3 regions of the Kitasatospora sp. NPDC057542 genome follow, and region 3 is predicted to be linked to each of the others. Evidence: riboswitches for the same ligand, from Rfam matches in the RefSeq annotation. Region 3 holds a riboswitch; each other region holds the start of a gene.
What was found. Region 3 has a riboswitch for thiamine pyrophosphate ahead of ACFU7Y_RS10745 (cytosine permease). Riboswitches for the same ligand answer to the same signal wherever they lie in the genome.
Positions count from the first base shown of each region.

Region 1: another riboswitch for thiamine pyrophosphate. It lies ahead of thiC (phosphomethylpyrimidine synthase ThiC); the one in region 3 lies ahead of ACFU7Y_RS10745 (cytosine permease).
Region 2: another riboswitch for thiamine pyrophosphate. It lies ahead of thiO (glycine oxidase ThiO); the one in region 3 lies ahead of ACFU7Y_RS10745 (cytosine permease).

Region 1 is NZ_JBHVFE010000197.1:4,257-7,523, reverse strand. It holds gene thiC (phosphomethylpyrimidine synthase ThiC) at 1-1,428, opposite strand, end outside; TPP riboswitch at 1,423-1,557, opposite strand; gene ACFU7Y_RS23720 (DUF5326 family protein) at 1,721-1,921, opposite strand; gene tenA (thiaminase II) at 2,190-2,861, opposite strand; gene ACFU7Y_RS23710 (cupin domain-containing protein) at 2,887-3,204, opposite strand.
Region 2 is NZ_JBHVFE010000123.1:8,858-12,124, forward strand. It holds gene thiE (thiamine phosphate synthase) at 1-126, opposite strand, end outside; gene ACFU7Y_RS17765 (Rv2175c family DNA-binding protein) at 126-491, opposite strand; gene ACFU7Y_RS17770 (NAD(P)/FAD-dependent oxidoreductase) at 534-1,739, opposite strand; TPP riboswitch at 1,891-2,003, shown strand; gene thiO (glycine oxidase ThiO) at 2,007-3,182, shown strand; gene thiS (sulfur carrier protein ThiS) at 3,179-3,267, shown strand, end outside.
Region 3 is NZ_JBHVFE010000059.1:20,165-23,431, forward strand. It holds gene ACFU7Y_RS10740 (S1C family serine protease) at 1-1,266, opposite strand, end outside; TPP riboswitch at 1,485-1,629, shown strand; gene ACFU7Y_RS10745 (cytosine permease) at 1,622-3,010, shown strand; gene ACFU7Y_RS10750 (glycerophosphodiester phosphodiesterase family protein) at 3,099-3,267, shown strand, end outside.

The sequences.
Region 1 (3,267 bases), on a different contig from region 3:
GGTCTTGACGTCGTCCCGGTTGGGCAGGCCCAGGTGCTCCTTGGGGGTCACGTAGCAGAGCATCGCGGTGCCCCACCAGGCGATCATCGCGGCGCCGATGCCCGAGGTGATGTGGTCGTAGCCGGGGGCGACGTCCGTGGTCAGCGGGCCGAGGGTGTAGAACGGCGCCTCGTCGCAGATCTCCTTCTGGAGATCCATGTTCTCCCTGATCTTGTTCATCGGGACGTGGCCCGGGCCCTCGATCATCACCTGGACGTCCCGCTCGCGGGCGATCCGGCCGAGCTCGCCGAGGGTCTTCAGCTCGGCGAACTGCGCCTCGTCGTTGGCGTCCGCGATCGAGCCCGGGCGCAGGCCGTCACCGAGCGAGAAGGTGACGTCGTAGGAGGCCAGGATGTCGCAGAGCTCCTCGAAGTTGGTGTAGAGGAAGTTCTCCCGGTGGTGGGCCAGGCACCAGGCCGCCATGATCGAGCCGCCGCGCGAGACGATGCCGGTCTTGCGGCGGGCGGTGAGCGGGACGTAGCGCAGCAGCACGCCGGCGTGGACGGTCATGTAGTCGACGCCCTGCTCGCACTGCTCGATGATCGTGTCCCGGTAGACCTCCCAGCTCAGCTCCTCGGCCTTGCCGTCCACCTTCTCCAGGGCCTGGTAGAGCGGCACGGTGCCGATCGGCACCGGGGAGTTGCGCAGGATCCACTCGCGGGTGGTGTGGATGTTGCGGCCGGTGGAGAGGTCCATGACGGTGTCGGCGCCCCAGCGGGTGGCCCAGGTCATCTTCTCCACCTCCTCCTCGATCGAGGAGGTGACGGCCGAGTTGCCGATGTTGGCGTTGATCTTCACCAGGAAGTTGGTGCCGATGACGGCCGGTTCCACCTCCGGGTGGTTCACGTTGACCGGGATGACGGCCCGGCCGCGGGCCACCTCGGCGCGCACGAACTCGGGCGCGAGGCCCTCGCGCAGCGCCACGAACTCCATCTCCGGCGTCACCACGCCCCGCTTGGCGTAGGCGAGTTGGGTGACGGCGGCACCGGCGCGACCGCGCAGCGGGCGACGCGGGCGGCCGGGGAAGACGGCGTCCAGGTTGCGCAGGTTCCCGCCGCGCGGCGAGGTGTGCTTGATCCCGTCGTCCTCGGGACGCGGCTCGCGGCCGTCGTACTCCTCGACGTCGCCGCGCCGGCGGATCCAGGCGTCCCGCAGCGCGGGCAGGCCGCGCCGCACGTCGGGCTCGTAGGACGGGTCGGTGTACGGGCCGGAGGTGTCGTACAGCGGGACGGACGTTCCGTTGGTGAGCTGCACCTCGCGGTACGGAACGCGCAGGTCGGGGCGCGATCCCTCGCGGTAGGCCTTGCGCCAGGCCGGGGCCGGGTAGCCGGTGCGCTCGCTGCTGGGGGCGCCCTGGGCAGACTGCGGCTGTGCTTCGAACGTGGTCATCTGACCTCTACTCCCTACGCCGGCATTATCCGGTCAGGTTCCTGCGGTCGACGCAGCCGTCGGTCCGTCCGTCGACGTCCCGGTCAGCGTCCTCTCAGCCCGGTGCTCCGAGCTCCCGCGTCGCAGGCGGTGTTGCCTGCACACGACGCCCAACACCGTAGCGAGCGGATCGCCGCAGGTCCAGAGCACGTCACGGCCCGCCCGGCCGACCGGCACCCCTCGGGGAACGCCCGAGGCCCGGCTCCCCCCTCGCGGGGGGCCGGGCCTCAGGGCGGCGTTACGGGGTGACCGGTCAGCTCTTGGCGGCCTTCTTCACCAGGACCACCACGGCGGCCGCGATGCCGACCACCACCAGCAGCTTGATCACGATCGAGAGCAGTGCGCCGACGACGCCGAACACGAACGCGACGATGTTCCAGGCCAGCACCAGGACCAGCACCGGGATGACGATGTTGCGCACCCAGGAGGGCAGCGACTTCCAGAGCTCAGCCATGTCGGTTCCTCTTCTCCCCTCGGGTCGGCCGCCGTCCGGTGCCGCATCCCGCTTGCTTTCGGTACTTCGATCGTACGGTGGCGTGAGTGCCGGAACGAGGCCCAACGGCCCGGAGAGAACCCCGAGATCACCCCGACTCCGACCCCCCGGGTGACCCCCGAGACGTCGACGCCGCCGACCCGGCCGGCTCCTGCGTCACGGGCCGACCCGCCACCGCCCGCCCGTCGTCCGGGCCCTGCCGGGGGACGGGCAGGCGCGCCCGCACGGCTCAGACCGGCCAGCGCTCACCGCGCCAGGCGGCGTCCCAGAACATCCACTCGTAGCGCGAGGTGGTCACGAAGTGTTCGACCACCTTGCGGCGTTCGGCCGCGGACAGCTCCTCGCCGAGCCGGTCGGTGAGCGCCAGCACCCGGCGGACCACCGACTGGAAGGCCTCGTCGCCGTAGGTGGCGATCCACTTGGCGTACAGCGGGTCGGGCGAGCCCTGGGCGAGCAGCGCCTCGCCGACCCGGGCGTAGATCCAGTAGCAGGGCAGCACCGCGCCGACCGCCTCGGCGAAGGAGCCGCCGTAGACGGTGGCCAGCAGGTAGCTGGTGTAGGCCCGGGTGGTGGGCAGCACCGGCTCGGCGGCGGCCTCCTCGGCGCTGCCGCCGAAGGCGGTCAGGAACTCGGCGTGCATGCCCTGCTCGGCGGCCAGCGCGCCGACCGCGTCGTCGGCGAAGGCCCGGACGTCCTCCTCGCCGGGCGCCTTGGCCGCGCAGACGGCGAGCGCGCGGGCGTAGTCGCGCAGGTAGTGCGAGTCCTGGACGACGAAGTGGCGGAAGGCCTCGCGCGGCAGGGTGCCGTCGGTGAGCCCGGCCAGGAAGGGATGGGCGAGGATCTCGGCGTACACCGGCTCGATGGCCGCCCAGAGTTCTTCGGTCAGCGTCTTGGTGCTCATGACGCGACCCTAGCCGCCGGGGTGCTCAGTCCTCCGGTGGGGAGAACACCACCAGCACCCGCAGCTCCTCGGTGATGTGGTGGAAGCGGTGCGGGGTACCGGCCGGCACGTACACCACGGTGCCCCGCCCGACCGTCGCGGTCTCGGCGCCGACGGTCAGCTCGGCCCGGCCGCTGATCACCTGGTAGATCTCGTCCTGGTCGTGCGCGGTCTGGGTGTCGGTGTCGCCGGGGGCGAGCGCGTACAGCCCGGCGGACATCCGCGGTTCGCGCAGGAACCGCAGGTACGCACCGTCGTTGGCCGCCCGTTCGGCGTCCAGTTCGTCCAGCCGGAAGAGCTTCACCGCGCCGTCCTCCCTCGTCCTCGGGCCCGTCCGTCCACCTCCGCGCCCTGGCGCATTCAACAC
Region 2 (3,267 bases), on a different contig from region 3:
CTGGACGATGTCCACCCCGCCCGCCAGCGCCGCGTCCAGGAACTCGGCGAGGTCGCCCTGCTCGCGGCGGGCGTCGGTGCACAGGTACAGCCGGGCGTCGGCGAGCCTGGCGCGCAGGTCCGTCATCACAGCGCCATGGCCTGGGCGCGGCGCTTGACCTCGGTCGCCCGGTTCTCCCACAGCGCCTGCACCGGGGTGCCGGGCAGCGACTCGTCCTCCGTGAACATCCACTCGATGATCTCGTCGTCGGAGAGGCCGCTGTCCCGCAGCACGGTCAGCAGGCCGACCAGGTGCTTCACCGGGCCGGTCTCGTCGATGAAGGCGGCCGGGACCTGCAAGGACTTGTTGGGGCCGCGGCGGACCGCGATCAGGTCACCCTTCTTGACCATGTTGCGGACCTCGGTGACCAGCACACCCCACCGCTCGGAGATGTCGGGCAGGTACAGCCACTCGGGGACCAGGGCTTCAGTCTTGGCATCGATCTCACTCACGGCACCAGACTGCCACCTCGACGGCCCACCGCGCACACGGCCCTACGCCGCGGCCGCCTTCAGCGGCACCGCCGGGTCGGCCGCGCGGGCCGGGTCCAGCGCGGTGCCGCGCTCGATCAGCCTCCGCCCCTGGGTGAGGTCGCGCGGCCGGTCCACGGTCAGCAGCGCGCTCGGCACGCCGTCCCGCAGCCAGAGCACCGACCAGTCGGCGTCCTGCGGGCCCCCGCGCCAGAGCAGCTCGTCGCCCTCGGCGTGCCAGCCGGCGTACTGGACCATCCGCCCGAACTGCTCGGACCAGAAGTACGGCACCGGGTCGTAGGCCGGCGCGTCCGCGCCCAGGACGGCGGCGGCCACCGCCTCGCCGGACTGCAGGGCGTGGTCCCAGTGCTGGACGGCCAGCCGGGCGCCGGACCGGGTCGAGGGGTAGCTGACGCAGTCGCCGGCTGCGAAGACACCGGGCACCGAGGTGCGCAGCCGCCCGTCCACCACGACGGCACCGGCCGCGTCCAGCTCGATCCCGGAGCCGGCCAGCCAGCCGGTCGCGGGACGCGCCCCGATACCGACCACGACCTCGTCGGCGGGCAGGTGCGAGCCGTCCGCCAGCAGCACCGCGCCGGGCTCGACGGCGGCCACACCGACCCCGCAGCGCAGGTCGACCCCGGCCTCGGTGTACCAGGCGGCCATCGCCGAACCGATCTCCGTCGGCAGCGCGCCGGGCAGCGGTGCCGGGCCGGCCTCGACCACGGTCACCTCGCAGCCCGCCGCGCGGGCCGCACCGGACACCTCGGCACCGATCCAGCCCGCGCCGACCAGCACCAGCCGCAGCCCGGGGCGCAGCAGCGCGCGCAGCGCCAGGGCGTCGTCCAGGGTGTGCAGCAGGTGCGCCCGCTCGGCGCCGGGCAGGGCACGCGGGACGGCGCCGGTGGCGACCACCAGCGAGCCGTACGCGAGGTCGCCGCCGTCGGTGTGCAGCACGCCGGGGGTGAGGCCGGTGGCCCGGCGGCCGGTGAACAGCTCGATGCCGAGCTGCCCGTAGTCGATGTCCAGGGCGGTGGAGTCGGCCTTGCCGAGCAGCACGTCCTTGGAGAGCGGCGGCCGGTCGTACGGCGCGTGCGGCTCCTCGCCGACCAGCGCGATCCGCCCCTGCCAGCCTCCCTGCCGCAGCTTGAGGGCGGCCTGCGCCCCGGCCAGCCCGGCTCCGACGACGACCACCTGATCCGTTCCGCTCAGCTCTGCCACGCCCGTCACTGTACTCAGCGGCCGGCCGGCAGCTGCGGGCCGTCCGCCCTTCGCGCCGGCCCTCCGGCCGTGCGGAGCGCGGAGGCGGGCGCGGGTGGTCTCCTCCCTGGTCCACCCCGCGTACGGGCCTTCGGCCGGGCCGCCCCCCGGCGTTAAGGTGGGGGCACCACACGGGAGCCCGGCGTACCGGGCTGAGAGGCGGGCTGACACGGCCTGCGACCGTCCGAACCTGATCCGGGTCATACCGGCGAAGGGAGAAGAGCAGCCTTGTCACGCTTGCCATCAGGCGCCCGCGCCGACGTGCTGGTGATCGGCGGGGGCATCATCGGCCTCGCCGTCGCCTGGCGCGCCGCCCAGCGCGGGCTGCGGAACGTGATCGTGGTCGACCCCTCCCCCGGCGGCGGCGCGGCCCGGGTCGCGGCCGGAATGCTCGCCCCGGTCACCGAGCTCCAGTACGGCGAGGAGCCGCTGCTGCGCCTCGGCATGGCCTCGAACGAGCGGTACGCGGCCTTCGCCGCCGAGCTCACCGAGGCGAGCGGCGGTCTGGACACCGGCTACCGCCGGTGCGGCACCGTCGCCGTGGCGCTGGACTCCGACGACCGCGAGGAACTGCGCGAACTGCACGCCTTCCACCGGCGGCTCGGCCTGGACTCGACCTGGCTGACCGGCCGGGAGGCCCGCAGGCTGGAGCCGATGCTCGCCCCCGGCGTGCGCGGCGGCCTGCACGTGGCCGAGGACCACCAGGTGGACGGCCGCCGGCTGCTCAAGGCCCTGCTCCTCGCCTGCGAACGCGCCGGGGTCTCGATCCGTCCGGCCGAGGCCGTCGAGCTGCTGGTCGAGAACGGCCGCGCGACCGGCGCCCGGCTGAGCACCCAGGAGACCGTGACCGCCGAGCAGGTCCTCCTCGCGGCCGGCCCGCACAGCCACCGGTTGCCCGGCCTGCCCGAGGGGGCGCTGCCCGCGATCCGCCCGGTGAAGGGGCAGGTGCTGCGCCTCCGGATCCCGGACGCCTACCGGCCGTTCCTCTCCCGCAACGTCCGCGCCGTCGTCCGCGGCCGGCACCTGTACCTGGTGCCGCGCGAGAACGGCGAACTGGTGGTCGGCGCGACCACCGAGGAACAGGGCTACGACACCACCGTCACCGCCGGCGGGGTGTACGAACTCCTGCGCGATGCCCACGAGTTGGTCCCGGGGATCACCGAACTCCCGCTGCTGGAGACCTCGGCCGGGCTGCGCCCCGGCTCGCCGGACAACGCCCCGCTGCTGGGCCCGACCTCGGTGCCCGGGCTGGTCGCCGCCACCGGCCACTACCGCAACGGCGTGCTGCTCACCCCGGTGACCGCCGACCTGGTCGCCGAGTACCTGGCCACCGGCGAAGTCCCCGAGCCGGCACGGCCGTTCACACCCCTGCGCTTCTCCCCCGACCGCTCCACGACGAAGGCCTCCGCATGACCGAGACCGCCCTGAACGAGATCGCCCTGACCGTCAACGGCGAGCCCCGCCGGGTGCCCGCCACGACCACCCTCGCCGAGGTGGT
Region 3 (3,267 bases):
GTCCTTGGCGCTGATGATGCCGCTGGTGACGGTGGACTCCAGGCCGTACGGCGCGCCGATCGCGACGGTGGCGTCGCCGACGTTGACCTTGTCGGAGTCGGCCAGCGGCAGCGGGGCCAGCTTGCTCTTGGGCGGGTTGTCGATCTTGACCACGGCGACGTCGTAACCCTCGGCGTGGCCCAGCACCGAGGCGCTGTACGAGGTGCCGTCGGCGAACTTGACGGTCAGTTTGCCGCCGTTGAGGGTCGGCGCCACCACGTGGTTGTTGGTGAGGATGTGGCCCTCGGTGTCGAAGACGAAGCCGGTGCCGGTGCCCGACTCGCCGTTGCCCTGCGCCTTGATGGTGACGACGCTGGGCAGCGCCTTCTGCGCGATGGCGGCGATCGAGCCGGGGGCGGGCTCGTTCTTCTGGGTGTCGCTGGCCTGGACGGTGGTGCTGCGGTGGTCGTTCGGGGAGTTGCTGTCGTCGGCGCGGTTGGCGACGGTCACGCCGAGCGTGCCGCCGGCCACACCGGCGACCAGCGCGACGGCCGCGATCAGGGCGACCAGGCCGCCGCGCTTCTTGCGAGCGCCGGGGCCGGCCGGACCGCCGGGGTGGTCCGCCGGGTAGCCGAGCGGGCCGGCCGGACCGCCGGGGTGGTCCGCCGGGTAGCCGAGCGGGCCCGCCGGGCCGCCGGGGTGGCCCGCGCCGCCGGAGGTGGAGTCGTGGGTGGGGCCCCAGCCACCGAGCGGCTGGCCGGCCCCGAAGGGGTGGTGGCCGTGCGCGGCGGGGGCGGCCGGAACGGCCGGAGCGGCGCCGTACCCCTCGTGCGCGCCGGCGGTGGGGACGCCGTGGGTCGGGGTGGCGTACGGGTTGCCGGCCGGCGGCAGGGCCGGGGCGGCCGGGGCCTGCGGGGCGGGCGGCAGGACGGGCGGCGGCGCGTCGATGTAGCCGGTGGCCGGGTCGACGGCAGGCTCCTCGACGGCGGGCGCCACGGGCGCGGCAGGTGCCACGGGCGCGGCGGGTGCCTCCGGTGCGGGCACCTTGGTGAAGGCGACGGTCGGCTTGTGCCCGCCCTCGGCCGAAGGCGCGTCGACCGGGCCCTGCCCGGACTCGACGGCACCGGCCTCGCCGGCACCCGCCTCCGGCTCGGGCACCCGCCGGAAGGCCATGGTCGGCTGGTGCCCGCCCTGAGCGGGGCCCTCGGAAGCGGACTCGGCCGCTCCCCGGCCGGCGGGCTGCTCCCCCTGCGGCCCGGTGGGCCCAACCTCGCGCTCGGTGCTCACGGACGACCTCCATAGCTGGCAGAACCAAGGACCATAGTTTTTCGCACTGTCGATTCGATTGCCGTAAGGACCCCTCTGAAGAACTCATAAGAATCCTTAGCCGGCACCGACGCCGGTACCGGCGGCCGAGGCTCCCCTCCCCCGCCGGACGTCCCGCGATGGACCGCGACTCCCTCGGCCTTGGGCGTTCGCCCCCGTGCCGGTTAGCCTGTCGCTCCAAACTGACACGCGGGAGCTTGGACCCACCAGGCTGAGAGTGCGCATGTCGACCGTACGCCACACGAGTGGCGGACGTTCGAGGGGGCGCTGACCGCCGGAACCTGTCCGGGTAATGCCGGCGTAGGGAGTATCGGCCATGCCGCCTGCTTCGCCATCCTCTTCTTCGGGCGCGAACGCCACCTCTTCGAGTGCGACCGCCGTCCTGGAGCGCCCCGAGGCCCCCCTGGTCCTGGACACCGAGCCGCCGCGCACGCTGCGCTTCCGGGACCACTTCGCGCTCTGGATGAACCTGGGCGTCAGCCTGATCGGCTTCTCCACCGCCGCCACCGTGCTCGGCGCCCCCGGCAGTGAGCTGTCGCTGGCCGCCGCGGTGACCGCGATCGTGATCGGTACGGCGGTCGGCACCGCGATGCTCGGCGTGGCCGCACTGATCGGCGCCCGCACCGGCGCCCCCGCGATGGCGAACCTGCGCGGGCTGTTCGGCACCCGGCTGTCCTACCTGCCGACGGTGCTGAACATCGTGCAGTGCATCGGCTGGGGCGTGTTCGAGCTGCTGACCATCTCGGCGGGCGCGCAGACCGTCGCGCACACCACCGGCTACCGCTGGCTGTTCGTCCTGCTCGCCGGCGCGCTGACCACCGCGCTGACCATCTGGCCGCTGGGCTCGATCGCGGTGCTGCGCCGCTTCGTGGCCGGGGCGGTCGCGGTGGCGATGGTGTACTTCACCGTCCAGCTGGGCCGCCAGGGCGTGCCGGACCCGGGCGCGGGCAACTGGCACGGCTTCCTGGGCGCCACCGACGCGATGATCGCGGTGTCGGTCTCCTTCGTCCCGCTGGCCGCCGACTACACCCGGCACTCGCGCACCCCGCGCTCGGCGTTCTGGGGCAGCTTCTCCGGCTACACGATCGCCCAGGTCTGGTGCTACGTGCTCGGCCTGATGGCGCTGCTGCAGTCGGACGGCGACCCGAACCGGATCTTCGACTCCTTCCTCGGGGTCTGGGCCGGCTGGCTGTTCCTGCTGGTGCTGGTGCTGCGCGAGACCGACCAGTCCTTCGCCAACGTGTACTCGACCGCGATGTCGGTGCAGAACCTGCTGCCGAAGGTGGACCGCCGGGTGCTCTCCGGCGCGATCGGCGCGCTGACCACCGTGCTGGCGCTGCAGATCGACGAGTTCACCGACACCTACTACGGCTTCCTCGGCCTCATCGGCTCGGTGTTCGTCCCGCTGCTGGCGGTGCTCGCGGTGGACTACTTCCTCGGCGCCGGCCGGCGCGGCTGGAACCTCTCCGCCGACGCGCCGTCCCGCTGGCTGATGCTGCTGCCGTGGGCACTGGGCTTCGCGGTCTACCAGTTCATCGCGCCGACCAAGGTGGCCGACTGGTGGACGGACTTCTGGACCTCCGCCCAGGAAGCGCTGCACTTCACCCCGCAGGAGTGGACCTCCGCCTCGTTGTTCGCCTTCCTGGTGCCCGCCCTGGCCACCTGGGCGCTCACCCCGCTCAGCCGCCGCGCCGGCAGCCGCTGAGGAAACCGGGGAAGCGCAGGCGCAGACGGCCCCACGGGTTGGGGCCGTCTTTGTCCGCGCTTCACTTCCGCCGCCTATCGTTGGCCCTGTGACCAGCCCAGACCTGTCCTCGACGACGGCGCGCACCGTGCCCTCCGTCCAGGTGATCGCCCACCGCGGTTCCTCCCACGCCCTGCCCGAGCACACCCTCGCGGCCTACCGGCGCGCGCTCGACGAGGGCGCGGACGCGCTGGAGTGCGACGTCCGGGTGACCGCCG